DNA from 4 places in the Photorhabdus stackebrandtii genome. Region 4 is predicted to be linked to each of the others. Evidence: predicted binding sites of a transcription regulator. Region 4 holds the regulator's gene; each other region holds the start of a gene.
The links. Region 4 encodes CRP, which controls carbon source genes, mostly activating them, when cyclic AMP is high. Its sites were predicted from a motif close to ATGTGANNNNNNTCACAT; they were not measured.
Positions count from the first base shown of each region.

Region 1 (6,112 bases), on a different contig from region 4:
CGTACTGGTGGTGCAGTCACCCTGGCAGTGGGTATGGCGGATATCTTCACCCGTATCCCCTGGTTCAGCCAATTGGCATCCTATTTCTTCCAGTTCGTCGTCATGTTCGAAGCGGTGTTTATCCTGACAGCAGTTGATTCTGGTACACGTGTTGCCCGCTACCTGCTGCAAGATTTTCTGGGCGATATCTGGGCGCCTCTGAAACGCCTCGACTGGTTACCGGGTTCGGTCGGTTGCAGTGTCGTTGCCTGTTTATTGTGGGGTTATCTGTTGAATTCCGGTGATATCAATTCAGTTTGGGCACTATTTGGTGTATCCAATCAACTGATGGCATCTATCGGCCTGATGATTGGTGCAACAATTATCCTGCGTTTGTCTGAAAAACGCTGGTATATGCTGACCTGCCTGATCCCACTGGCTTACCTGTATGTTACGGTGAACTACGCTGCCTATTGGATGGTGAAAAATGTCTATTTCAACTCCGCAGCAAAAGGTTTCAACATCTTCAACGGAACTATCTCCATTGTGATGGTTATCCTCGGTGTAGTGATTATGGTTTCTTCTATTATGCAATGGCTGAAACTATGGCGCGCACGCAGTGCAAACAATCCGGTTGAAGTATTGAGTAACTGATTCTTCTTAGTATTAAAGATCAAAGCTGCCTCTTTATGGGGGCAGCTTTTTTGCTATAAAAATGAATGCATATTTAATCCATTATATAAGGGACTCTATACTCCACTTATTTTACATTTACCTAATCTGCCATAATCATTGAAAAGCACGAATACAGAGGTATTAAAGCGCTTTTTCGCCGGTCATTTTACGAAGAAAACCCTAAAAATAACGCAATAAAAAATGGATAAAACGATTAATTTAGCAGGATTTAAGCCCTGAAAAAGGGATTGATTATCCGAAAAAACAGAAAGGAGTACTTTTATCTCATCAAGCTATTTACTTGCTGATTTATAAAGAAAAAATAAAGGGAGGTGACTTATGAAAACTATTCGTATTGCCAGTAAACCTTATCGTAAACGATATGATGGTGATGGAAAAAGGGAAAAAGTCGAAAAACAGAGTTAGTAAAGATAAAAAGCGAGTATTATTAGCGTTCGTTAAAGGTAAAATACGATATCCAATGATGATTAAACTTAACAAAAAGCAAGCGTTAAAAGGGGTAAAAACAACGGTGAAAACTTTATACCAATTAGAACCATGAGTTAAAAAATGACTTTTAATGACAGTTTAAAACCTGCCTATCATAAAACGCAGAGCATTAATGTCAGCGTGTGGGGCTGGTATTTCATTGATATAGTTAAAAATAGTCATCGTCAAAATCACTTTTTTTATGAAAGATGATTATCAGATCATTTTAATAATGTGAAATCTCGCCCGGTATGGTTATCTATATGAAATATGCCAACAACCCCCAACAACTTTTAAAAAAAGTCATTTTCATGAAACATTTGAACAGGTATGAAATGCTATTCCGAGAGTTCATTTATAAAGAAATGAATACGGATCCTGCACATGACATCAACCATATTATGAGGATAGTGCAAACGTCAAAAAGATTATGTCTGCAAGAGAAAGCAAACAGTAAAGTAATCATACCCGTCGCTTCCTACATGATTGTTATACTCTCCCCAAAAATCACCCAGACAGAGGGAGAAATTCACAAATTGCTGCTGATATAGCTATCACATTTCTGGAAAAGATAGGCTACCCCCAGAAATGCCTTTCAGACATTCATCATGCAATTGTAGCCCACAGTTTCAATGCAAATTAGTACCGACAACCTTAGAAGCGAGGATCATCCAGGATGCAGACCGTCTAGACGCACTTGGCGCAATCGGTATCGACCGATGCATTCAGATTGGTATAACATTCAACAATCAGCTGTATTCTGAAATTGATCCATTTTGTGTTGATAGGGCACCAAATGACAAAATGTATACCGTGGATCATTTTTACACCAAATTTTTTCGGCCCCCTGAGACAATGCAAACTACAGCAGGCAAAAGGTAGATTGAAGTGCACTAGCAACAAAAACGGCCCCTGTAAAAAGGAGCCGTTTTATCATTCAAATATCAGTTAATTACTGCGCGTTGCTGTTGTTATAACGACGGCGTGGGGCAGATGAACCATTCTCATCGCTACGACCACGGAAATTGCTACGGTTTTGGCCTTCACCGCGACTTTCACCACCGCGACCTTCTCCACTACGGCGTTCACCGCTGAAACGACGGCCACCACCGTTGAAATTCTCACGATCACGGCGAGGAGCATTGCCATTACTATTACCGTTACGTGGGCCACCACGGCGTTCACGACGTTCAAATGGTTGCGCATCACCCATTAACTGCATATTCATTGGCTTATTCAGAATACGAGTACGGGTAAAATGAGACAATATTTCGCCTGGCATACCTTTTGGCAGCTCAATTGTTGAATGAGTTGCAAACAGTTTGATGTTACCAATATAACGGCTGCTAATATCGCCTTCGTTAGCAATCGCACCAACGATATGACGAACTTCAACACCATCGTCACGACCCACTTCAATACGGTACAGCTCCATGTCACCAACATCACGGCGCTCACGGCGAGGACGATCACCACGTTGTTCACCCCGCTCACCACGATCATCGGAACCATTGCGACGACGATCATCACGCTCGTTGAACTCACGACGAGGACGGCGAACCGGATCGGGTGGCAGAATCAACGGACGCTCACCTTGTGCCATTTTCAACAACGCCGCTGCCAGAGTTTCTATATCCAAATCTTCCGCAGGTTGCAATTTGGACAACAGAGCACGGTACTGCTCCAAATCGCTGCTTTCCAGTTGTTGTTGCACATTGGCTGCGAATTTTTCCAGACGGCGCTGACTCAGCAACTCGGCATTCGGCAGTTCAACTTCAGGGATAGTCAACTTCATTGTACGTTCAACGTTACGTAACAGGCGGCGTTCACGGTTTTCTACAAACAGTAATGCACGTCCCGCACGTCCCGCACGACCTGTACGACCAATACGGTGAACATAAGATTCCGCATCCATTGGAATATCATAGTTAACAACCAAACTGATACGTTCAACATCCAGACCACGCGCTGCAACATCCGTTGCGATCAGAATATCCAAACGACCATCTTTCAGACGTTCCAGTGTCTGCTCACGCAGTGCCTGGTTCATATCACCGTTCAGGGCCGCACTATTGTAACCACTACGCTCCAGTGCTTCTGCCACTTCCAGTGTTGCATTTTTGGTGCGCACGAAAATAATCGCAGCATCAAAATCCTCAGCCTCCAGGAAACGCACTAACGCTTCATTTTTGCGCATACCGTGAACAGACCAGTAGCTCTGGCTGATGTCAGGACGGGTCGTTACACTCGCCTGGATACGCACTTCCTGAGGATCGTTCATGAAACGACGAGTGATGCGGCGGATAGCTTCCGGCATCGTTGCAGAGAACAGCGCAGTTTGGTGCTCCGCGGGGATCTGGCTCATGATATTTTCAACATCTTCGATGAAGCCCATGCGCAGCATTTCGTCTGCTTCATCCAAAACCAAACCGCTCAGGTTAGAAAGATCCAAAGTACCACGCTTCAAGTGATCCAAAAGACGCCCAGGTGTACCTACAACAATTTGTGGGCCTTGGCGCAAAGCACGTAACTGAACGTCATAACGTTGCCCACCATACAGTGCAACAACATTCACGTTACGCATATGTTTAGAAAAATCTGCGCACGCTTCAGCTACCTGTACCGCCAGTTCACGGGTCGGTGCCAGCACAAGGATCTGCGGAGCTTTCAGCTCAGCATTGATGTTATGCAGTAAAGGCAGGCTAAACGCCGCCGTTTTACCACTGCCGGTCTGTGCCATACCCAACACGTCACGACCATTTAGTAAATGGGGAATACATTGTTGCTGGATTGGGGATGGCTTTTCATAGCCAAGATCTTCCAGTGCAGAAAGAATAGGTGCTGATAAACCCAAATCAGCAAAAGAGATTTCAGTCTCAGTGGTCATGTAATGGTGCCTCATTAGTTATGGCGGCCAGTCTACATAACGCATTGAAAAAAATTTCGGTCATTTTCATTTAAAATGTGAACTGGCTCAAAGTATTTAATTAAACGAACAAACAAGCCCTCATCGGTCAAGATGTGGACTCTGCTAATCGATCTCGAATGTTCGTCAGCTATTGCTGGTCCGATTCTGATAGGTCGTCTTGTTCCTGGCCTAACAGCGCCAATTCCAACAATGCATAGCGGTGCTCAACAAAGTTATGTGCATTGTTAGCTACCGTCAGCTTGAATAACGCAGTTGCGCTATCCTTGTCCCCCAGACTTAGGTAGTGTTTACCTAAATAGAAGTCAGTTTCACTGAGATGCTCAGCGAGCGAAGTGTTATCCGTTGCATTCTCTTTCAAGCGACCCATCAATGTATATTCACTGATTTTACCTAAATAGAATTCAACTATATTCCAGCCCCATTGCCCCCGATTCGCTCTTTCGTAGTGTTGCGACAAATTTACCATCGCTCCTTTAGGATAAAATTCTTTTTCCACCAGGTATAACCACAACGAACGGAAGGGATCATTTGGATCGTCTTGATAAAACGCCTGCAGATCATCCTGCGCTAACTTATACCGGCCACCGTAATACAACGCGATGCCGCGGTTCAGACGCGCGTAATTGTAAGTTGGATCAAGCTCTAATACAGAATCAAACGCTTCATAGGCAGCATCAAAATTGCCAGCCTGCGTAAAGTAAATTCCCAGATAATTAAAAATCTCTGGAATATTAGGCCGAATAGACAAGGCAATAGAAAAATCATTCCGTGCCAAGGCTCTCAGCCCGAGACTATCATACAGCACACCCCTCTCATATAAAAGCTGTGCGTACTCATCTTCTGTCAATGATCGACTCGCAAGAATCTGTTCCATACGGGCCAGAATAACTTCCTGCTGCAATGAAGGTTGTAATGGAATAGCAAAGACTTCGTTTTTACGCCAATCCTTGCTGCTGCATCCTGCCAAAATAAGTATTGCTACAGCATAACACCAGCGCAGAAAAAAATTCATTTCCTACTCCCAAAGTCAGACATTGATTAAGAATGCCCTATCACCTATTGCATTTATTGGGCCTCCTGCCCTGAGTCTATTAAACGGCGACTTTTTACAAAGACACCGTTTATGACATCAAATTTATTCTGCTGATTGTAGTGCCGGTGGTGCTTCCTCAACAGCTGTGCCGACTGTCGCTTCTTTGATGCTCAGGCGTACACGGCCCTGGCGATCAATTTCCAATACTTTAACTGATACTTCCTGACCAACCTGCAAATAGTCAGCCACTTTCTCAACGCGCTTATCAGCAATCTGCGAAATATGAACCAAACCTTCTTTACCACCACCGATAGCAACAAATGCACCAAAATCAACGATACGGGTTACCTTACCGACGTAAATACGGCTAACTTCGATCTCCGCAGTAATTTCTTCAATACGACTGATTGCATGTTTTGCTTTTTCGCCATCAGTTGCAGCAATTTTCACTGTGCCATCATCTTCGATCTCAATGGTAGTCCCAGTTTCTTCAGTCAGTGCACGGATAACCGAACCACCTTTACCAATAACATCTTTGATCTTGTCCGGGTTGATCTTGATAGTGTGAATGCGTGGCGCAAATTCAGAAATATCATTACGTGGGCTGTTAATTGCCTGCTCCATCACGTTCAGAATATGCAAACGTGCACCTTTTGCCTGATTCAAAGCAACTTGCATAATTTCACGGGTGATACCTTCAATTTTGATATCCATTTGCAGCGCACTAACACCTTCACAGCTACCCGCTACTTTAAAGTCCATGTCCCCCAGATGATCTTCATCACCCAGAATATCAGACAGAACAACAAAGTTATCACCTTCTTTCACCAGACCCATTGCAATACCTGCAACAGCAGCTTTAATCGGCACACCGGCATCCATCAATGCAAGAGATGCGCCACAAACAGACGCCATTGAAGATGAACCGTTAGATTCTGTAATTTCAGAAACTACACGAACTGTGTATGGGAACTCGTTAGCTTTTGGCATGACTGCCAATACACCAC
Region 1 covers NZ_PUJV01000001.1:86,315-92,426, reverse strand. Annotated here, with positions in the region: gene C5470_RS00440 (carbon starvation CstA family protein) at 1-633, shown strand, start outside; gene C5470_RS00435 (DEAD/DEAH family ATP-dependent RNA helicase) at 2,096-4,030, opposite strand; gene yrbN (protein YrbN) at 4,020-4,094, opposite strand; gene nlpI (lipoprotein NlpI) at 4,200-5,084, opposite strand; gene pnp (polyribonucleotide nucleotidyltransferase) at 5,208-6,112, opposite strand, start outside.
Region 1: yrbN (protein YrbN) is a predicted target of CRP. The motif match lies at 4,106-4,123, and genes of this name have one in related genera.

Region 2 (6,112 bases), on a different contig from region 4:
CCCCTTGCGGGCTGATTGCGCCACGAACTTTAGGATGAGACACGACTATCAATGGGAAGCCATCTATGTTTCGTTGACTGATGGAAGGGGAGATCTGTTCTGCAACCGGTAATGCAAAAATTTTATCGTTCATGTGTTATGACCTTATAAACCCAAAGCAGGCATATTGCATGACCGAAGAATAACGCATGTTGTAAGCAGATTAAAACAAAAGAGCCGCCAGAAAAGGCAGCTCTTTTCAGGCAAGGTGATGACTCAGTTATTGCGAGATGTGAGTGATGAGATCCAGAACTTTATTAGAATAACCTGTTTCGTTGTCATACCAGGAAACCAGCTTCACAAAGTTGTCATTCAGGGCAATACCGGCTTTTGCATCAAATACAGAAGTTAGTTTTTCGCCATTGAAATCGTTAGATACGACGTCATCTTCGGTGTAACCCAGAACGCCTTTCAGTTCACCTTCAGCCGCGTCTTTAATGGCATCACAAATTTGCTGATAGGTGGCTGGTTTTTCCAGACGTACAGTCAGGTCAACAACAGAGACGTTAGGCGTAGGAACACGGAAAGCCATACCGGTCAATTTACCGTTCAGCTCAGGGATAACTTTACCTACTGCTTTAGCCGCACCGGTAGAAGATGGGATGATATTCTGAGCGGCACCACGGCCACCGCGCCAATCTTTTGCAGAAGGGCCATCCACGGTTTTCTGAGTCGCAGTGGTTGCGTGAACAGTGGTCATCAGCCCTTCAACGATGCCGAATTTGTCATTGATAACTTTAGCCAGCGGCGCCAGACAGTTAGTGGTGCAGGAGGCATTGGAAACGATGTCCTGGCCTGCGTAAGCTTTGTGGTTAACTCCCATAACAAACATAGGTGTGTCATCTTTGGATGGGCCGGTCAGAACCACTTTTTTCGCACCCGCGGTAATGTGCTTACGTGCAGTTTCATCAGTCAGGAAGATACCTGTTGCTTCTGCAACAACATCAACGCCCACTTCATTCCATTTCAGGTTAGCTGGATCTCGTTCTGCTGTCACACGGATAGTTTTACCGTTAACAACCAGGTGGCCGTCTTTTACTTCAACCGTTCCGTTGAAGCGACCGTGAGTTGAATCGTATTTCAGCATGTAAGCCATGTATTCTGCGTCCAGCAAATCGTTGATTGCGACGATTTCGATGTCTGAACGTTCTTGTGCAGCACGGAAAACAATACGGCCAATACGACCAAAACCGTTGATACCTACTTTGATAGTCATAGTGTTCCACCAGCTATTTTTTAGTGAATTAAAAATTATTACTAAAGTTACCAAAACCTTGCCAGCCGTCAAGCGGAATCGTGTCAATAGTTGAAAAACATCAACTTTGAGTGCACCATTCAGACACTTGCTATACGGTACCAGCAATCGATCCGCCCATCATTATCGGGGCATAAACAGATATTGAAAGTTAATCGGTTAGATATGCGAGTCACATCACAAATAGTAGGATAAACATCTTCAGTTAACCGCTTAAAATAAATTCCACTGATGTAATGTTAATTTTTTGTTATTATCATTTGATTTTATTGAAAACATGAATCTTATTAAGGTGGTCGTTATGGCTAAGCATCCTGATGTTGCCCTTTATACAGAGCTTACTGATATTCAGCGTCATGTTACCCAGAATGCCGGGACAGAACCGCCATTTTCAGGGAAATTGCTCCATAATAAAAAAAGTGGTGTGTATCATTGTCTGTGCTGTGGACAGCCGTTATTTATGTCTGATACTAAATTTGATTCTGGCTGCGGTTGGCCGAGTTTTTACCAGCCTGTCAGCAATGATGCAGTACTGTATCTTGATGATAATAGTCATAATATGCAGCGTATTGAAGTTCGTTGTTGCCATTGTGACGCTCATTTGGGGCATGTGTTCCCTGATGGCCCGAAACCAACAGGAGAGCGTTTTTGTATCAACTCGGCTGCGTTAAGTTTCACTGATGAAAATACAGGTGAAAAAACAGCAGGTTAGACATTTTTATCATTGCCGGCATAGCCGTTAATTTATGTAAGAAAAATCGTTTCAGCTAATTCTGGAAAATTAATGAGGAAATATCAATGGAACTGGATGATCTGTTATCCGTAATGACACCAGAAATATATCAACGCCTAGTTCAGGCAGTCGAACTGGGTAAATGGCAGGATGGTGTGCCTCTAACTGTAGAGCAGAAAGAAAATAGCCTGCAAATGATTATGCTATGGCAAGCAAGGCACAACCATGAACCTGAGCATATGACTATCGGTACTGATGGTCAGTTGGTGATGAAGAGTAAACAAGAATTGAAGGCGGCCTTTCAGTCTGAAATGGTGGCAACATTTAAGCCATAATCTTCACAAGATGGATATGAAAAGGCTGGGTTTGTTGAACTCAGCCTGGCCTTGATTGTTATCAGAAAAGGGTGCTGTCTAGTTGAGCAAGTTCTATCAGTATCGCGCCTCGTTCTTTTATCTCTTTGAATGCAGATTGGCTGTCACCTGGACTGAGATTAACCCCCCGGCAACCATCAGTAATTACCCAAGTTTCATAACCTAATGCCAGTGCATCCAGTGCGGTAAACTTCACACAATAATCAGTGGCAATACCAATAATAAACAGGCGTTCAATTTGCTCTGTTTGCAACCAGTCGTCAAGCCGGGTTTTACTCTGATGGCCGTTGTCAAAGAAAGCACTATAGCTGTCGATTTGTGGATTTTCGCCTTTGTAGAAAATCTCAGTAATAGCCTGCTTGTTCAGTTGTGGATGGAAATCAGCGCCATGTTGCCCCTGAATACAGTGTTCCGGCCACCATACTTGCGGAATACCGTTTAGTATACCGATATCCCCGATCTTCTGACCGGAGTTTGCTGCGAAGCTCATATGTTCAGCGGGGTGCCAGTCTTGAGTGGCAATAATGCTGATATTGTGTTTCAGACAGATATCAATTGCCTGATTTGCAACATCAATGACGTGCTCGCTCTCTTTTACGGCTAACGCACCGCCGGTACAGAAATCGTTCTGTAGATCAATAAGTAATAAGGCTGTTTTCATCTCTTTCCCAGATTATTTGTCGGCATAATTTAATTCACCACGTAAATTTTGTTGCATTAAATAACGAACTTTTTCATTGCTGTAGGGTTGACTGAGTAAATAGTGCAATTTAGTTAAAGTTGCTTCAAAGGTCATATCGTAACCACTGATAACCCCAGCTTCAGCCAAAGCATGACCTGTTGCGTAGCCTTCCATGTTTACCCTGCCAGAAATGCACTGAGTCAGATTGACAACCACTATCCCCCTCTCTGTTGCCTGTTTTAGCTCTTTCAATAATTCAGGATGCTGTGGCGCGTTGCCGACGCCGTATGAGCGCAGGATTAAGGCTTTAACCGGTTGCATTAAAATATTATTCACAACTTGACTGGAAAGGCCGGGATAAATGGTTATCACACCAATAGGCTGAGGGGTAATCTGATGAGTGATAAATTCACCATGGCTGGCAGGGGCCGGACATGCATTGAAGCTCTTGATGTTAATACCTGCTTCCATCAATGGGGAACAGTTTGGTGAGGTAAAAGCATCGAAACCGTCTGCATGTGCTTTGACCGTCCGATTCCCACGGAACAGTTTATTATTGAAAAACAGGCTGACCTCGTTAACTGGGTAGTTAGCGGCAAGATAAAGCGCATTTAGCAAGTTTGTCTGCCCGTCAGAGCGCAGTGCTTCCAGCGGGATTTGCGATCCTGTCACAATCACCGGTTTACCCAGATTCTCAAACATAAAAGAGAGAGCGGATGCGCTAAATGCCATCGTGTCCGTGCCATGTAGGATCACAAAACCATCATAATCATCATAATTTTGCCGGATATCATCAGCGATAAACTGCCAGTCTTCTGGGGTCATATCAGAAGAATCAATCAGTGGTTGATGTTCACGGATGGTGAATGTCGGCATTTCAGACCGGTGAAATTCAGGCATTTTGGTGAGCTGGCGCTGTAAATGCCCGGAAACGGGAACGTATCCCTGAGATGAGCGTTGCATCCCAATGGTTCCGCCAGTATAGACGACATAAATAGATTTCTTCTGCATGACAGTGCCTCGTAAAAAGATCAGCTGGATTATAGGAGTATTACAAAATAAAAAAAGCCTGACAGAGTATCTGTCAGGCTAAAAACGCCATTAATTAAGTTGCCACTAGGATCATACCGGGGAATTCCAGTGGCATGTTTCTGCTAATGTCATGCATTATGATGGTTTTTTAGCGAATATCTCCGCAATTTAAACAGAACGCATAACGATTTTGTGGATCATTTAAATGACGATAGAACTCAGCTTGCTGTTTTACTGCCTGAGCGACCTGCGTCATTGGCGCAGGAAGCCATGCCTGAAGAGCTTCCGGTACGATAGCTTGAGTGGTTGCTGTCAACTGGCTCATCAGCAACTCACTGAATGACATTTCCGGCTGCATCCAGTCAAGTTCTGAATTATCCAGTTTTGCCAATTTAGCTGCTTTGGCAACCGCGTCGTCGAAATCACCTAATTGGTCGACCAATCCATTGGTTTTAGCATCGTTACCAGTCCATACATGCCCTTGAGCAATTTTATCGACCTCTTCTGATGTCTTATTGCGTGAGTCAGCAACAAGGCCAATAAAGTTCTTATAGCCGTTCTCAATATTAAGCTGCATCAGCTCTGAGAACTCTTTACTGAGCCCTTTCGTGACTGAAATACCCGCCAGTGGTGTCGTGGAAACGCCGTCAGTGTGGATACCAATATGATCCAGGCTGTTTTCATAAGTGGTAATGACGCCGAAGATACCAATAGAACCGGTCAACGTACTTTGGTTTGCGATGATGTAATTTGCAGGGGTAGAGATCCAGTAACCCCCGGATGCAGCCATTCCACCCATAGAAACAACGACAGGTTTATTCGCTGCACGCAGAGCCGCCAGCTCGGTGCGGATAACATCGGAAGCGCTAACGCTGCCGCCAGGGCTGTTTACCCGCAGAATAACGGCTTTGATATTATCATCCAAACGTGCTTGACGGATCTGAGCGGCGGTTGTATCACCGCCAACCATTCCTGGAACCTGTTGGCCATCAACGATCGCGCCCTGCGCTATGATAACGGCAATATTACCCTTGGATGATGATTTGTTTGCCAGCGATTGTGGCGCGTAATCATAAATACTGATGGCATTGAAATGTCGGTTTTTTTCATCCCAGCCAAAGGCTTTTGTCATTTCACTTTCAATGATATTGCGTGGAGCGACATAATCGACCAGTTTGCGTCTGAGTGCATATTGGGCATTGTCTCCGCCAACAGCACGCAAGCCGGCAATCATCTCATCTGCGCCTGGGAATACCTGATGAACAGAAAGTTTGCGGTTAGCGGCGATAGTATTGAGGTAGTTGTGCCAAAGACCGTTGACCCAACGGCTGTCAGCTTCCCGTGCAGCCGGAGACATATCATCGCGCATAACCGGCTCTACGGCTGATTTATACGTCCCGACCCGGAAAATATGTGTGGTGACTTTCAGTGAATCCAGCAGGGATTTGTAATAGAGGTTATTGGTTGAATAGCCATAAAGACCCACTGCACCTTGTGGCGACAGATAAATTTTATCGGCAAAAGTGGCCAGATAATATTGCGGCTGGTTGTAGTTATCACTGATAGCGTAAACGGGTTTGCCAGAAATTTTAAACTCATTAATCGCTTTACCGATATACTGCATAGATGGCTGGTCAGCGCCGATGAAATCGTCAAGTTTTAGCACCAGACCTGTGATTTTGTCATCGGTTTTTGCCTGACGGATCGTATCAACAATATCAAACAGAGAATTTTCCTGTAATTTATTGCCGGATGAACCAAACAGTTCACGTCCCAATTGATTCAATGGGTTACGGCTGGAAACCTGATCCACAACAACACCGGTGAGATTGACATACAATGCTCCCTGATAACTATCTACCGCTTTATTGGGCTGTTGATAAAGCATAAAGCCCCCAACAATAACCAGGATAAGCAGGATAAAAATCAGGTTTGAAATGACTTCCCGAACGAAATTCAGCAGTCGCCAACTCCATTTAAATAATCTTGCGACCAAC
Region 2 covers NZ_PUJV01000003.1:90,055-96,166, forward strand. Annotated here, with positions in the region: gene C5470_RS03525 (D-hexose-6-phosphate mutarotase) at 1-133, opposite strand, end outside; gene gapA (glyceraldehyde-3-phosphate dehydrogenase) at 260-1,255, opposite strand; gene msrB (peptide-methionine (R)-S-oxide reductase MsrB) at 1,596-2,006, shown strand; gene C5470_RS03540 (YeaC family protein) at 2,093-2,362, shown strand; gene pncA (bifunctional nicotinamidase/pyrazinamidase) at 2,424-3,062, opposite strand; gene ansA (asparaginase) at 3,075-4,094, opposite strand; gene sppA (signal peptide peptidase SppA) at 4,264-6,112, opposite strand, start outside.
Region 2: msrB (peptide-methionine (R)-S-oxide reductase MsrB) is a predicted target of CRP. The motif match lies at 1,460-1,477, and genes of this name have one in related genera.

Region 3 (6,112 bases), on a different contig from region 4:
ATACCGTGCTGTTCAACCGAATCAATGGCCTGTTGTTTCAATTCTTCTGGGTTAACCAGTTTAGCGGCTTCTTCTTCCACCAGCAGTTTGAAAGCATCTTTGATTTTCAGCTTACGGGATTTGTGTTTCTGACCGGCGAGATTCTGGAACATGGATTGCAACTGATTAGTCATCTCTTCCATGCCAGGAGGCGCCATGATCTCTACGCCCACCGGCGTGGTAGCAACATCGATCTCGATTTCTTTATCATCAAGTTGACCTTCACGTAACTTCTTACGGAATGCCTGACGAGCAGCTGAGGGTTCAGATTGCGTCTCCGCTTGTCCCCAGTTATTTTTTGCTGGTGGGATCAAGACATCAAGGATGTGCTCTTCTGCCAGTTCTTCAGCTCGGTAACGGTTTTTTTCAATGGATTGCAGACGAACCATTTTAACCGCTGCATCGGTCAGATCACGGATGATAGAGTCGACTTCTTTACCAACATAGCCAACTTCGGTGAATTTTGTCGCTTCAACTTTGATGAATGGTGCGTTTGCCAGTTTTGCCAGCCGCCGGGCGATTTCGGTTTTACCGACACCTGTTGGGCCAATCATCAGAATATTTTTAGGCGTCACTTCATAACGCAGCATTTCATTCAGCTGCATACGGCGCCAGCGGTTACGGAGTGCGATAGCTACAGCGCGTTTCGCTTTGTCCTGACCAATGATGTGGTTGTCAAGTTCGCTGACAATTTCGCGTGGAGTCATTTCAGACATACTATCTACCCTTACGCTTTTGAAGGAAGTTCTTCGAAGTTGTGATTATGGTTGGTGTAAATACAGATATCACCAGCAATTGTCAGTGCTTTCTCTGCAATTTCTCTGGCATTGAGAGTGGTATTTTCCAGCATTGCCCGTGCAGCAGATTGCGCGTATGGACCACCGGAGCCAATGGCAATCAGGTCATTTTCCGGCTGAATAACATCGCCGTTACCTGTAATGATCAGGGAGGTGTTTTCATCTGCGACTGCCAGCAACGCTTCCAGTTTGCGTAGCATGCGGTCGGTCCGCCAGTCTTTGGCAAGTTCAACGGCCGCCTTGGTCAGATGTCCTTGATGCATTTCAAGTTTACGTTCAAATAGTTCAAACAGAGTAAAAGCGTCTGCTGTACCGCCAGCAAAACCCGCGATTACTTTGTCATTATAGAGGCGGCGAACTTTGCGGACATTGCCTTTCATGACGGTATTACCCATCGTTGCCTGTCCATCACCACCGATTACGACTTGGCCGTTACGGCGAACACTTACGATTGTAGTCACGAGTAAGCCCTTGGTTACAAAAATAGATAAATGTGACGCACGGTACTTTCGACAGTGTATATGGCTATCGAAAATACCGTGTGCACGGTGTTAGCAGTATAAATGGGGGAGAATTATCATTTTTCAACCCCCAGTAACACGGAGAATGCAACCCTGTACTCCAGTGCTTTTCAGGCGTTCCTGCATTTTTCCTGCGGTGCTTTTACTGTAAGGGCCAAGAACGACACGATGCCAGCCGTCTCCTGTTGTAATTTGGCTTTCGATACCGGCAAATGCCAGGCTGGCGCGTACGGATTCAGCCTGGTCCATATTGCGGAATGAGCCACATTGCAAAATTACACGTTGTGCATTTTCTGATGGTTTAGGCTTGCTGGTTTCAGCCGGTGGCGGTGTATGTGGCTGAACGGGCTGAGTTTGCATTTGTTGTTGTGGCCTTGTTTCCAGCGGTTGCTGTGCCTCTGCTGATGGTTTGGTGATCACTTGTGAGCGTGGCACTTGAACGCCGTTGTATGGAACTTCTGGCAGGGCAGTCGCTGGTTGGCGCATATCTGCTTGCATTTGTTCAAGTAACTGCCGTTGTTCTGCGGTCAGCGGAATTCGTGAATTTGTCTGCCCGCTGGCTGATGGCTCGCGTGGCGTCGCGATACCAACAGGGCGATTTTCCAATTCTTTGATATAGCGCCAGCGCTCTTCTGGTTTTGGCGGTAATCCATTATTTTGCTGGGGATGTTTTGGTAGTACGTCTGGCGCGCTTTCTTGTCCATTGTGGGTAATAAAGTAAAGGCCACCAATAAAGATAACGACCAATGCTACCGCGACTGCCAGAGTGGTTTTGGGCAGCCCCTGAGACTGGTATTTTTTCTTATCGTTGTTTTTACGGCGGGCACTTGAACGCCCGCGACTCACATAATCTCGTTGTGCCACTGTCTAATTCGCTGAGTTATTTAAATAAAAGGAAATAAACGACATGTTACTTAACTTGGAGTTATTTGCCTAGCTTTTAGGCGAACAGGTGCTTTGCCGGATGATTAATTCAGATTCCAGTAACTGGGAACCGCCAGATGTTGTATGGCCCTGGATTTGATCCAGCAACAGCAACATTGCTTTTTGACCAATTTCATAACGGGGCTGTCCAACGGTTGTTAATGGGGGATCGCTGTACATGGCCAGACTTAAGTTGTCGAACCCAATGATTGATAAATCTTGCGGTATGCTTAAGCCCATTCTTTTAGCCTGCCACATAACACCAATCGCCATTACATCGCTGTGGCAGAAAATGGCTGTGGGGGGTTCCGGCAGAGACATCAGCTGTTTGGTCAGCTTTGCGCCACTTTCATGGGTAAAGTTACCCTGGACGATATAATCTTCACGGATTGCCCCGCCAGAACGGCGCAATGCCTGAATATATCCCTGAAGGCGATAGCGGCAAAGCAGGATATCTTCCGGTCCGGAGATACAGGCAATGTGTTTATGCCCTAGTGTTTGCAGGTAATGAGTGGCATTGAATGCGGCGGTCAGGTTATCAATATGAATAGTCGGCAGTTCCAGCTCTGGCGCAAATTCGTTTGCCATTACCATAGGAGGCAGGTTTTTTTGTTCTTCTTTGCTGGCGTCAAATGGGATATTGGATCCAAGCAGCAACAGGCCATCAATTTGTTTGGTGACAATGAGGTTGAGAAATGTGTGTTGCTGTTTTTGCTGATGTTGACAATCACCGACTAAAACCAGGTAACCTTGTTGCGTTGCTGTCTCTTCAATACCGCAAATCACATCAGTGAAAAAGGGGTCACTGATATTCGGCACTATGACTAAAACCGTTTTTGATTCATTGCGCTTAAGATTGCGGGATAAATTATTTGGGTAATAACCCACAGCCAGTACAGCCTGTTCCACTTTTTGTCGTGTCTGGGAAGAAACTTTCTCTGGATTCATGAGTGTTCTTGATACTGTTGCGGTAGAAACGCCAGCCACTTCAGCGACATCTTTCATCGTTGCGGAGGTGCCATTCTTTTTCTGCTCCAAAACTCACTCCTCATTTCCTGACTGATTAGTTAAACGATTGTCATTTTCTGGTTGCCGGGAGACCGTCAGTGACGTTAAGCAAGTCACGACATTTGGTTTAAGGTGATGACAATGTTATTAAGGGACCATTCTAAACAGTTTGGCAAATTCGTTTATTCCTTAGTTTGCAAAAAAGTGTGATATAAATCATTTATTCGATATAGCTCGCAAATTAGTGAATAATTTTTTATTGATTAAGGATGACTCAGGGTGACTTTACTCAGTCGCAAATAGAAGTATGTTTAATCTGATAAAGTTATATGTTTTAAAATAAAGGTGATTAATCACTAACCATCCGTTGGATCAACATCAATATTCCATTTTACTTTCCGGGTTTGTGGCAGAGCCATTATTTGTGGATAAACCATCGTCATGATTTTTTGTAAAAAAATTCTGGATGGATGTTGAATCAATAGTTGCCAGCGATAACGACCACTTCTTTTGGCCTGTAATGCGGGAACCGGCCCCATGATCCATAGGTTATTATCACGCAGAGGATGATTTTCAAAAAGCAGACGCAATTGCTGTAAAAAAGCGGGTGCTTGCTGATTATCGTGATCTTCTGATCGCAAGATAATATGGCTGGTAAATGGCGGCAGAAATACACTTTGGCGTTCATCCATCGCCTGAGTCGCGAAGGCGTCATAACCTTTATTCAGTAAAATTTGCAGTAACGGATGGTCAGGATGATGAGTTTGGAGAACCACTTCTCCCTGTTTACCTGCCCGGCCGGCCCGGCCAGAAACTTGCGTATAAAGTTGTGCGAAGCGTTCTGCTGCCCGGAAATCTGCTGAGAACAGGGCGCCGTCAACATCCAGCAAGGCGACCAGTGTGACATCGGGGAAATGGTGGCCTTTTGCCAGCATTTGGGTACCAATCAGTATACGGGCACCACCGGCATGAATGTCGGCCAGTTGTTGTTCTAGTATTCCTTTGCGGCTGGTGGTATCCCGGTCAATGCGGGTAACCGGTACATCAGGGAACAATGCTGTAATACCGTCTTCAAGTTGCTCTGTGCCAAGGCCAACAGGTTGAAGATGAGTAGAACCGCATTGTGGACACTGACGCGGAACCGGGCGTTGGCTGTCACAATGATGGCAACGCAACTGACGATGGTGTTGATGCAAGGTGTAATAATGGTCACAGCGTTGGCATTCTGCAATCCAGCCACATTCATGGCAGAGCAGAGCAGGTGAGTAACCACGGCGGTTGAGAAACAGCATTACTTGATTATTGGCTTGCAGATGTCCTTCAATACGCTTTATCAGTGGTTGAGATAACCCGACTTTGAGTGGCAAGCCTTTTAAATCCAACAGATGTTGAGTCGCTGGTTGGGCATGACCTGCTCGTTTGGATAATGTTAACTGGCGGTATTTGCCCTGTTGCACATTATAAAGTGTCTCCAGCGCCGGAGTCGCAGAACCCATAATCACCGGGATATTCTCTTTTTTTGCCCTGAATACCGCCAAATCACGAGCATGGTAACGCCAGCCCTCCTGTTGTTTGTAAGAACTGTCGTGTTCTTCATCAATAATGATGACGCCAAGGCAGGCAAAGGGTGTAAATAAGGCTGAACGTGTACCGATGACAATTGCGTTCTCACCACGTTGTGCCCGTAACCATACAGCAAGGCGTTCACTATCATTCAGGGCTGAATGAAGCACATCAACCGGTGCATTGAAGCGTTCTCTGAAACGACGGATTGTTTGTGGTGTCAGGCCAATTTCCGGTACAAGTATCAGCGCTTGTTTACCTTGCGCCAGAATATTTTCCAGTACACTGAGATAAACTTCAGTTTTACCTGATCCGGTAATACCGGCTAGTAACCAGGGAGAAAATTGCTGGTCCTCCGCACGGATAGCACCAACTGCTGTGGCTTGTTCCGTATTTAATTTCAGGCGTTCGCCGGTGATTTGGAAGTGACTCCGCCAGTTCTGAGATTCAGGTTGCACTGGGTATAAATCAATAAGTGACTTCTTTTTGAGTGACAGGAAGGCACTTTCGCTTAATTCCAATTCTGTAATCTGATGGCGATATATCGCTTTTCTGCGTAGTGTTGCCAGCACCTGTTGCTGCTTAGGTGAACGTTTCAATTGCGCCAAGGGTATTTCAGCTCCCGCCGAAGTCAGTTGCCATTGCCAGAGCGGGGCAGATTCAGCGGGCTTTCCTTGACGAAGCAGTATCGGCAATGCATGGAACAGCACTTCTCCAATGGGATAATGGTAATAGCTGGATGCCCAGAGTAATAATTGCCAGAGATCTTCTGAAAACAGGGAGTGAGTATCGAGAATAGATTCTATTGATTTCAGTTGTTCTGCTGGAATATCACTACTATCAGTGGTTCCGGTGACGATGCCAATTGCCTTGCGGTTGCCAAATGGGACGATTACCCGCATCCCTGCAACAGGTAATTGAGTTTCTGTGGGCAACAGATAATCAAAAGAGCGGGCAAGGGGGATAGGCAGGGCAACCTGAACAACAGCCATAAAATTATTCCTGGCAATCAACAAATAAAGCAAAAATTGTCTATTAGAGTATCATAGACAATCAACGGATTTCATTGCGGGATAAGCAGATATTCTGTATGATCCGCCGCCTTTGGTGCAAAAGATACCAAACTTATTTTATCAACACGACGTGTGGTGTCTGGCGGCAACAGGGCTGGATAGCGACGCGGCCTTAACAGAGGTTATCCCATGAAAAAAGATATTCATCCTAAATATGAAGCAGTTACTGCAACTTGTTCTTGCGGTA
Region 3 covers NZ_PUJV01000007.1:186,766-192,877, forward strand. Annotated here, with positions in the region: gene hslU (HslU--HslV peptidase ATPase subunit) at 1-755, opposite strand, end outside; gene hslV (ATP-dependent protease subunit HslV) at 767-1,297, opposite strand; gene ftsN (cell division protein FtsN) at 1,421-2,221, opposite strand; gene cytR (DNA-binding transcriptional regulator CytR) at 2,291-3,319, opposite strand; gene priA (primosomal protein N') at 3,646-5,844, opposite strand; gene rpmE (50S ribosomal protein L31) at 6,055-6,112, shown strand, end outside.
Region 3: cytR (DNA-binding transcriptional regulator CytR) is a predicted target of CRP. The motif match lies at 3,512-3,529, and genes of this name have one in related genera.

Region 4 (6,112 bases):
TCCATCAGGATTAATCGCACTGCCACTGATGACCTCCAACAGCGGTATTTTTATCGGGATGGCAGTTTATGCCACCGGATTGGTGGTTGCTTATATCAGCGGTTTTGTCCTGACTCTGCTGTTCGGCAATAAAAATGTCGATTTGACTTGATAACCAAAATGAAATTAATGAATTAAACTATCCAACCCAAATTAATGGCACACAGGTTGCCGTTAATATTCCCATTATGATATTGAAAATAAACCAGGCATTGCGACTACGGAGCAGCGTTCCAATCAACGAACCAAAACCAGCCCAAACGATACTACTCAAAAAACTTATCAATATCGTTGCGACACTAATAATGATAATGGAATAGAGATACTGTTCACCTGCAATACTGTAACTGCCAACTGATCCTAATCCCATCAGCCAGGCTTTCGGATTCAGGAACTGTAGTAACCAGCCCTGGTACCAGCGCACTGGCTTTATGACAGCGCTGCCTTTAGTATCCAAACGCCGATAACTGGCCGTTGCCGTTTTCCATGCTAACCACAGTAAATAGAAACTACCCGCTATTTTCATTATCGTGTGAATAGTAGGATAAACCAGCAGTAATGCCGCCACACCGAAAGCGGACAGATATAAAATCGTCTGCATTCCCAGAAGAATGCCAAATATCAATCCCAAAGAACGGATAAACCCAAAGTTAGCGCCAGATGAGGTCAGTAACATATTGTTTGGACCCGGTGTAATGGCAGAAATAAACAAAAAAGTTGTTAATGAAAAAATCAGGCTTGCTGTCATGAATCGTTTCCTTTCATCCTGAACAATGATGTTTCCCTTTCACAGAAAATATCAGTATGTTATTAACCATACAATATAACTAATCAATTTAACTCGAAATCATTATGACTGATATCTTTCGTCCTCTAACCGGAGCCAGTAATCCGCATTTGCAGACACTACTCCCACGTCTGGTGCGGCGGTATCCTGAATTGCAACCCTATTGGCAACGACTTGATTTACCGGATAACGATTTTGTTGACCTGGCATGGAGTGAAGATCCAGCAGCCGCAGCACATAAGCCACGGCTGATCCTGTTTCATGGTCTGGAAGGCAGTTTCCACAGCCCTTATGCCCACGGTTTACTTCATATCTGTCAGAAGAAAGGCTGGCTTGGCGTTGTCATGCATTTCCGTGGATGCAGTGGTGAACCAAACCGCCAAAAACGTCTCTATCATTCTGGCGAAACAGGCGATGCCCGTTATTTTCTGAACTGGTTAAAACAGACTTACGGTGATGTACCCACCTCAGCCGTGGGTTATTCCGTCGGCGGTAATATGCTGGCCTGCTATCTGGCAGAAGAAAAAACACAGGCCCAAGTCAATGCGGCGGTCATTGTTTCCGCCCCTTTGATGTTAGCAGCCTGTTCCCACCGGATAGAAAAAGGATTTTCTCAGGTTTATGAGCGCTATCTGCTTAATAATCTGAAACGTAATGCGACCCGCAAATTGCTACGCTACCCGGGTTCGCTACCTATCAATCTGTCTCAGGTGAAGAGATTGAAACACATTCGGGAATTTGATGAAATTGTGACCGCAAAAATCCACTGTTTTAAAGATGCAGCGGACTACTACCGCCAGTGCAGCGCTCTGCCACGCCTGCCTGATATTACCGTGCCACTGTTGATTATTCATGCCAAAGACGATCCCTTTATGGCACCGGAAGTCATTCCTGATCTCAACACGTTACCCAAAAATATTGAATACCAATTGACAGAACATGGTGGACATGTCGGCTTTGTCAGTGGTTCACTGAAGAAACCACAAATGTGGCTGGAACAACGTATTCCAGGCTGGCTGTCATCTTATCTGGAGCAACAACAATGATTATTCCATGGCAACAACTGGAGCCAGAAACTCTGCTAAATTTGATAGAGAGCTTTATCCTGCGGGAAGGCACTGACTACGGTGAACATGAAAAATCCCTTGAGCAGAAAGTCGCTGACATACGTCGTCAGTTGGAACGGGGGGATGTTATTCTGGTGTGGTCTGAACTGCATGAGAGCATCAATATTATGCCAAAAGAAATGTTCCATTCTTAACATTATGGAGTTTACTGCTTATGTCCGCCAAACATCCGATTATTGCGATTACCGGCTCCAGCGGTGCCGGAACAACAACAACCAGTTTAGCTTTTCGTAAGATTTTCCAGCAACTTAACATCAGCGCAGCACAGATAGAGGGGGACAGTTTCCACCGTTATACCCGTCCTGAAATGGACGCGGCAATCCGTAAAGCCAAGGAACAAGGCAGACATATCAGTTATTTTGGGCCAGAAGCCAATGATTTTGGCATGCTGGAGAAAACCATGATTGACTATGGTGAGACCGGTGAAGGCCGTTGCCGTAAGTACCTTCACACCTATGATGACGCGGTGCCTTACAACCAGCTCCCCGGTACATTTACTCCGTGGGAAGCCTTACCAAAGCAGACCGATGTACTGTTTTATGAAGGCCTGCATGGTGGCGTAGTCACACCGCAACATAATGTTGCCAGTCATGTCGATCTGCTGGTGGGGGTGGTGCCGATTGTCAACCTTGAATGGATACAGAAACTTATCCGCGATACCGGAGAACGGGGACACTCACAGGAAGCGGTGATGGATTCCGTTGTTCGTTCGATGGATGATTATATTAACTACATTACCCCCCAATTTTCCCGGACACATATAAATTTCCAGCGCGTCCCGACTGTTGATACGTCCAATCCATTTTCAGCCAAAGCCATTCCATCCCTGGATGAAAGTTTTATCGTCATCCGTTTCCGTGATCTGACTCAAATTGATTTCCCGTATTTGTTATCCATGTTACAGGGCTCATTCGTTTCAAGTATTAATACCATCGTGGTTCCCGGTGGAAAAATGGGACTGGCAATGGAATTAATTATGACGCCATTGGTACAACGATTACTGGAAGGGGAAAAAATTTGTTGATCAAAACCTGGGATAAATCTAGAAAACCCAGCGTTTGAATCCACTTCTTAATTTATTCAGTTAGAAAAGCAGGTAACTGATATTAGTTACCTGTCGTTATTTTTAATCAGGAAATAATATCTTAATCTGTCTCTTTAATTTCAAAGCTGTGGGTAAGTTCAACTGATTTACCCAGCATCAACGAAACAGAACAATATTTCTCTGCGGAAAGCGTGACGGCACGTTCAACCGCTTTCTCTGTTAAATCCCTGCCGGTAACAATAAAATGCAGATTAATAGAAGTAAACAAGCGTGGTGCCTCTTCACGACGGCGGGAAGTTAATTTCACTTCACAATTTCTTATGTCATATCTGCCTTTCTGCAAAATAGAAATAACATCAATCGTGCTGCAACCGCCAACTGCCATTAATACCATTTCCATTGGGCTTGGTGCCTTATCACCGGCATTTCCATCCATCATTATCTGATGACCCGAAGACGATTCCCCCAAAAGAGACAACCCTTCAACCCATTTTACCCGCGCTTGCATAAGTACCTCTTAAGTCATTTTTTGCATCAAAGCCTACTCTTTCAGTATTAAACTGGCAATCTAATGAGCGGTTTATTATGCTGAAACAATACAAGACAAGACAGAATCCTTTTCCTGTGTTAAAAACAGAAGCAGGTCCGGGTATATGTGGGTTAAGATCAATACTCAAGTTTCAAATTTCAGATAACCTATATAAAACCCTTACCTGTCGGTTTTTCAGCAAACTAATATGTTAAGCTAGTGTCTTTATAAGCCAGCCTGACGAGAAACTTTTAGGTTCTCGTGTTATTTAGGCAGCGATAACAACAGAGGATGAAGCGAATGGTTCTCGGCAAGCCACAAACAGACCCCACTCTTGAATGGTTTTTGTCACACTGCCATATTCATAAATATCCATCCAAAAGCACGCTTATTCATCAAGGCGAAAAAGCAGAGACGCTTTACTACATCGTAAAAGGTTCTGTTGCGGTTTTGATTAAAGATGAAGAAGGCAAAGAGATGATCCTTTCCTATTTAAACCAGGGAGATTTCATTGGCGAACTTGGATTATTTGAAGAAGGACAAGAGCGTACAGCCTGGGTACGGGCCAAAAGTGCCTGTGAAGTAGCGGAAATTTCCTATAAAAAATTCCGTCAACTGATTCAGGTAAACCCGGATATTTTAATGCGTTTATCTGCCCAAATGGCAAGCCGTTTGCAAACAACTTCTGAGAAAGTCGGTAACCTGGCTTTCCTGGATGTGACCGGCCGGATTGCTCAGACTTTACTGAATCTGGCGAAACAACCCGATGCAATGACTCACCCGGACGGGATGCAAATCAAAATCACTCGTCAGGAAATTGGTCAGATTGTTGGCTGTTCCCGTGAAACGGTTGGCCGTATTCTAAAAATGCTGGAAGATCAAAATCTGATCTCCGCACACGGCAAAACAATTGTTGTTTACGGTACACGTTAATTCCTGATTAATCAGCGCATGATATTGCGCTGATTTTTCTCACTCTTATTTACACCAACTGGCTAATTGCCTTATCCAGCCGTTCCATCCCCTGGGTTATCTCCTCTTCACTGATAATCAGCGAAGGCGTGAAACGCAGTACATCACTACCGGCACTCAATAACATCAAACCATTTTCAGCCGCCAGTTGCAGGATCTCTTTAGATTTTCCCTGATACTGCGCTTTTAGTTCCGCACCAATCAGCAATCCCTTGCCACGGATTTCACCAAATATCGAATATTTCTGATTGATATCGTTCAGAAAATTCACAATCAAATGATGACGTTTTTCAACGCCCTCCAAGACCTCTGGCGTATTGATAATGTCAAAAGCGGCATTTGCAACCGCGCAAGCCAGCGGATTACCACCATAAGTTGTGCCGTGAGTTCCCGGCACCATCGCCGAAGCGATATTCGCCGTAGTCAGCATAGCGCTAACAGGGAAACCACTTCCCAATGCTTTCGCTGTGGTGATAATGTCCGGCACAACATCATAATACATATAAGAAAATAACTTACCGGTACGGCCCATCCCACTTTGTACTTCATCAAATACCAGCAGTACCTGATACTTATCGCAAAGCTCACGCAACCCATGAATAAATGCGGGTGTCGCCGGCGTGACTCCCCCTTCACCCTGAACAGGTTCTAATACAACAGCGCAAGTATGATCATCCATGACCGCCTTTACTGCATCTAAGTCATTAAAAGGCACATGAATAATATCTGCGGGTTTTGGCCCAAAACCATCAGCGTATTTTGGTTGACCACCAACAGAAACAGTAAACAGAGTACGACCATGAAAACCCTGATGGAATGCGATGATTTTGGTTTTATATGGATGGTAACGAGTAATGGCATAGTGACGCGCTAGCTTAAATGCGGCTTCATTCGCTTCCGCTCCGGAATTGGCAAAAAATACCCGCTCCGCAAAAGTTGCATCAATCAGTTTCTGCGCGAGTATCAAAGCCGGTTCACTGGTGAAAATATTACTGATATGCCAAAGTTTCTCCCCTTGCTGCTTTAAAACATCCACTAACGCAGGGTGACAATGCCCCAAAGCCATAACAGCAATACCACCGGCAAAATCAATATATTCTTTCCCTTGCTGATCCCATACACGACTACCTTGCCCTTTCACCGGTATAAACTGTGCCGGTGAATAAATTGGCAACATGACTTGATCGTATGTATTTCTGTTTACTGCGGCATGCTCCATCATTTTCCCACCCGTTTTTTATATATCGTCATTCAAAAATGAAATTATAATCATTAAATATGCATAAAAAATCAAAGATGGGCAAATGAAAAAGATGAATAAATGAAGAAATTATGGGTATCGGGTTAATATCTAAGAAAGTTACTCAGTAGCTGGTGCCCTTGTTCACTGAGAATACTTTCAGGATGGAACTGCACACCTTCCAAGGGCAAAGTACGATGACGAATTCCCATAATCTCATCTACATTGCCGTTATGCTGACTCCATGCAGTGACTTCAAAAGCGGCGGGTAAAGTCTCTGCGGCAATCACCAATGAATGGTAACGGGTAACCGTTAATGGCCGATTTAGCCCTTTGAACACACCTTGCTGATTATGATGAATGGCCGAAGTTT
Region 4 covers NZ_PUJV01000020.1:20,898-27,009, forward strand. Annotated here, with positions in the region: gene murP (PTS N-acetylmuramic acid transporter subunit IIBC) at 1-151, shown strand, start outside; gene C5470_RS15625 (LysE family translocator) at 179-787, opposite strand; gene C5470_RS15630 (hydrolase) at 892-1,872, shown strand; gene C5470_RS15635 (YheU family protein) at 1,869-2,087, shown strand; gene C5470_RS15640 (phosphoribulokinase) at 2,108-2,977, shown strand; gene C5470_RS15645 (OsmC family protein) at 3,099-3,506, opposite strand; gene crp (cAMP-activated global transcriptional regulator CRP) at 3,828-4,460, shown strand; gene argD (bifunctional acetylornithine/succinyldiaminopimelate transaminase) at 4,510-5,721, opposite strand; gene C5470_RS15660 (aminodeoxychorismate synthase component II) at 5,844-6,112, opposite strand, start outside.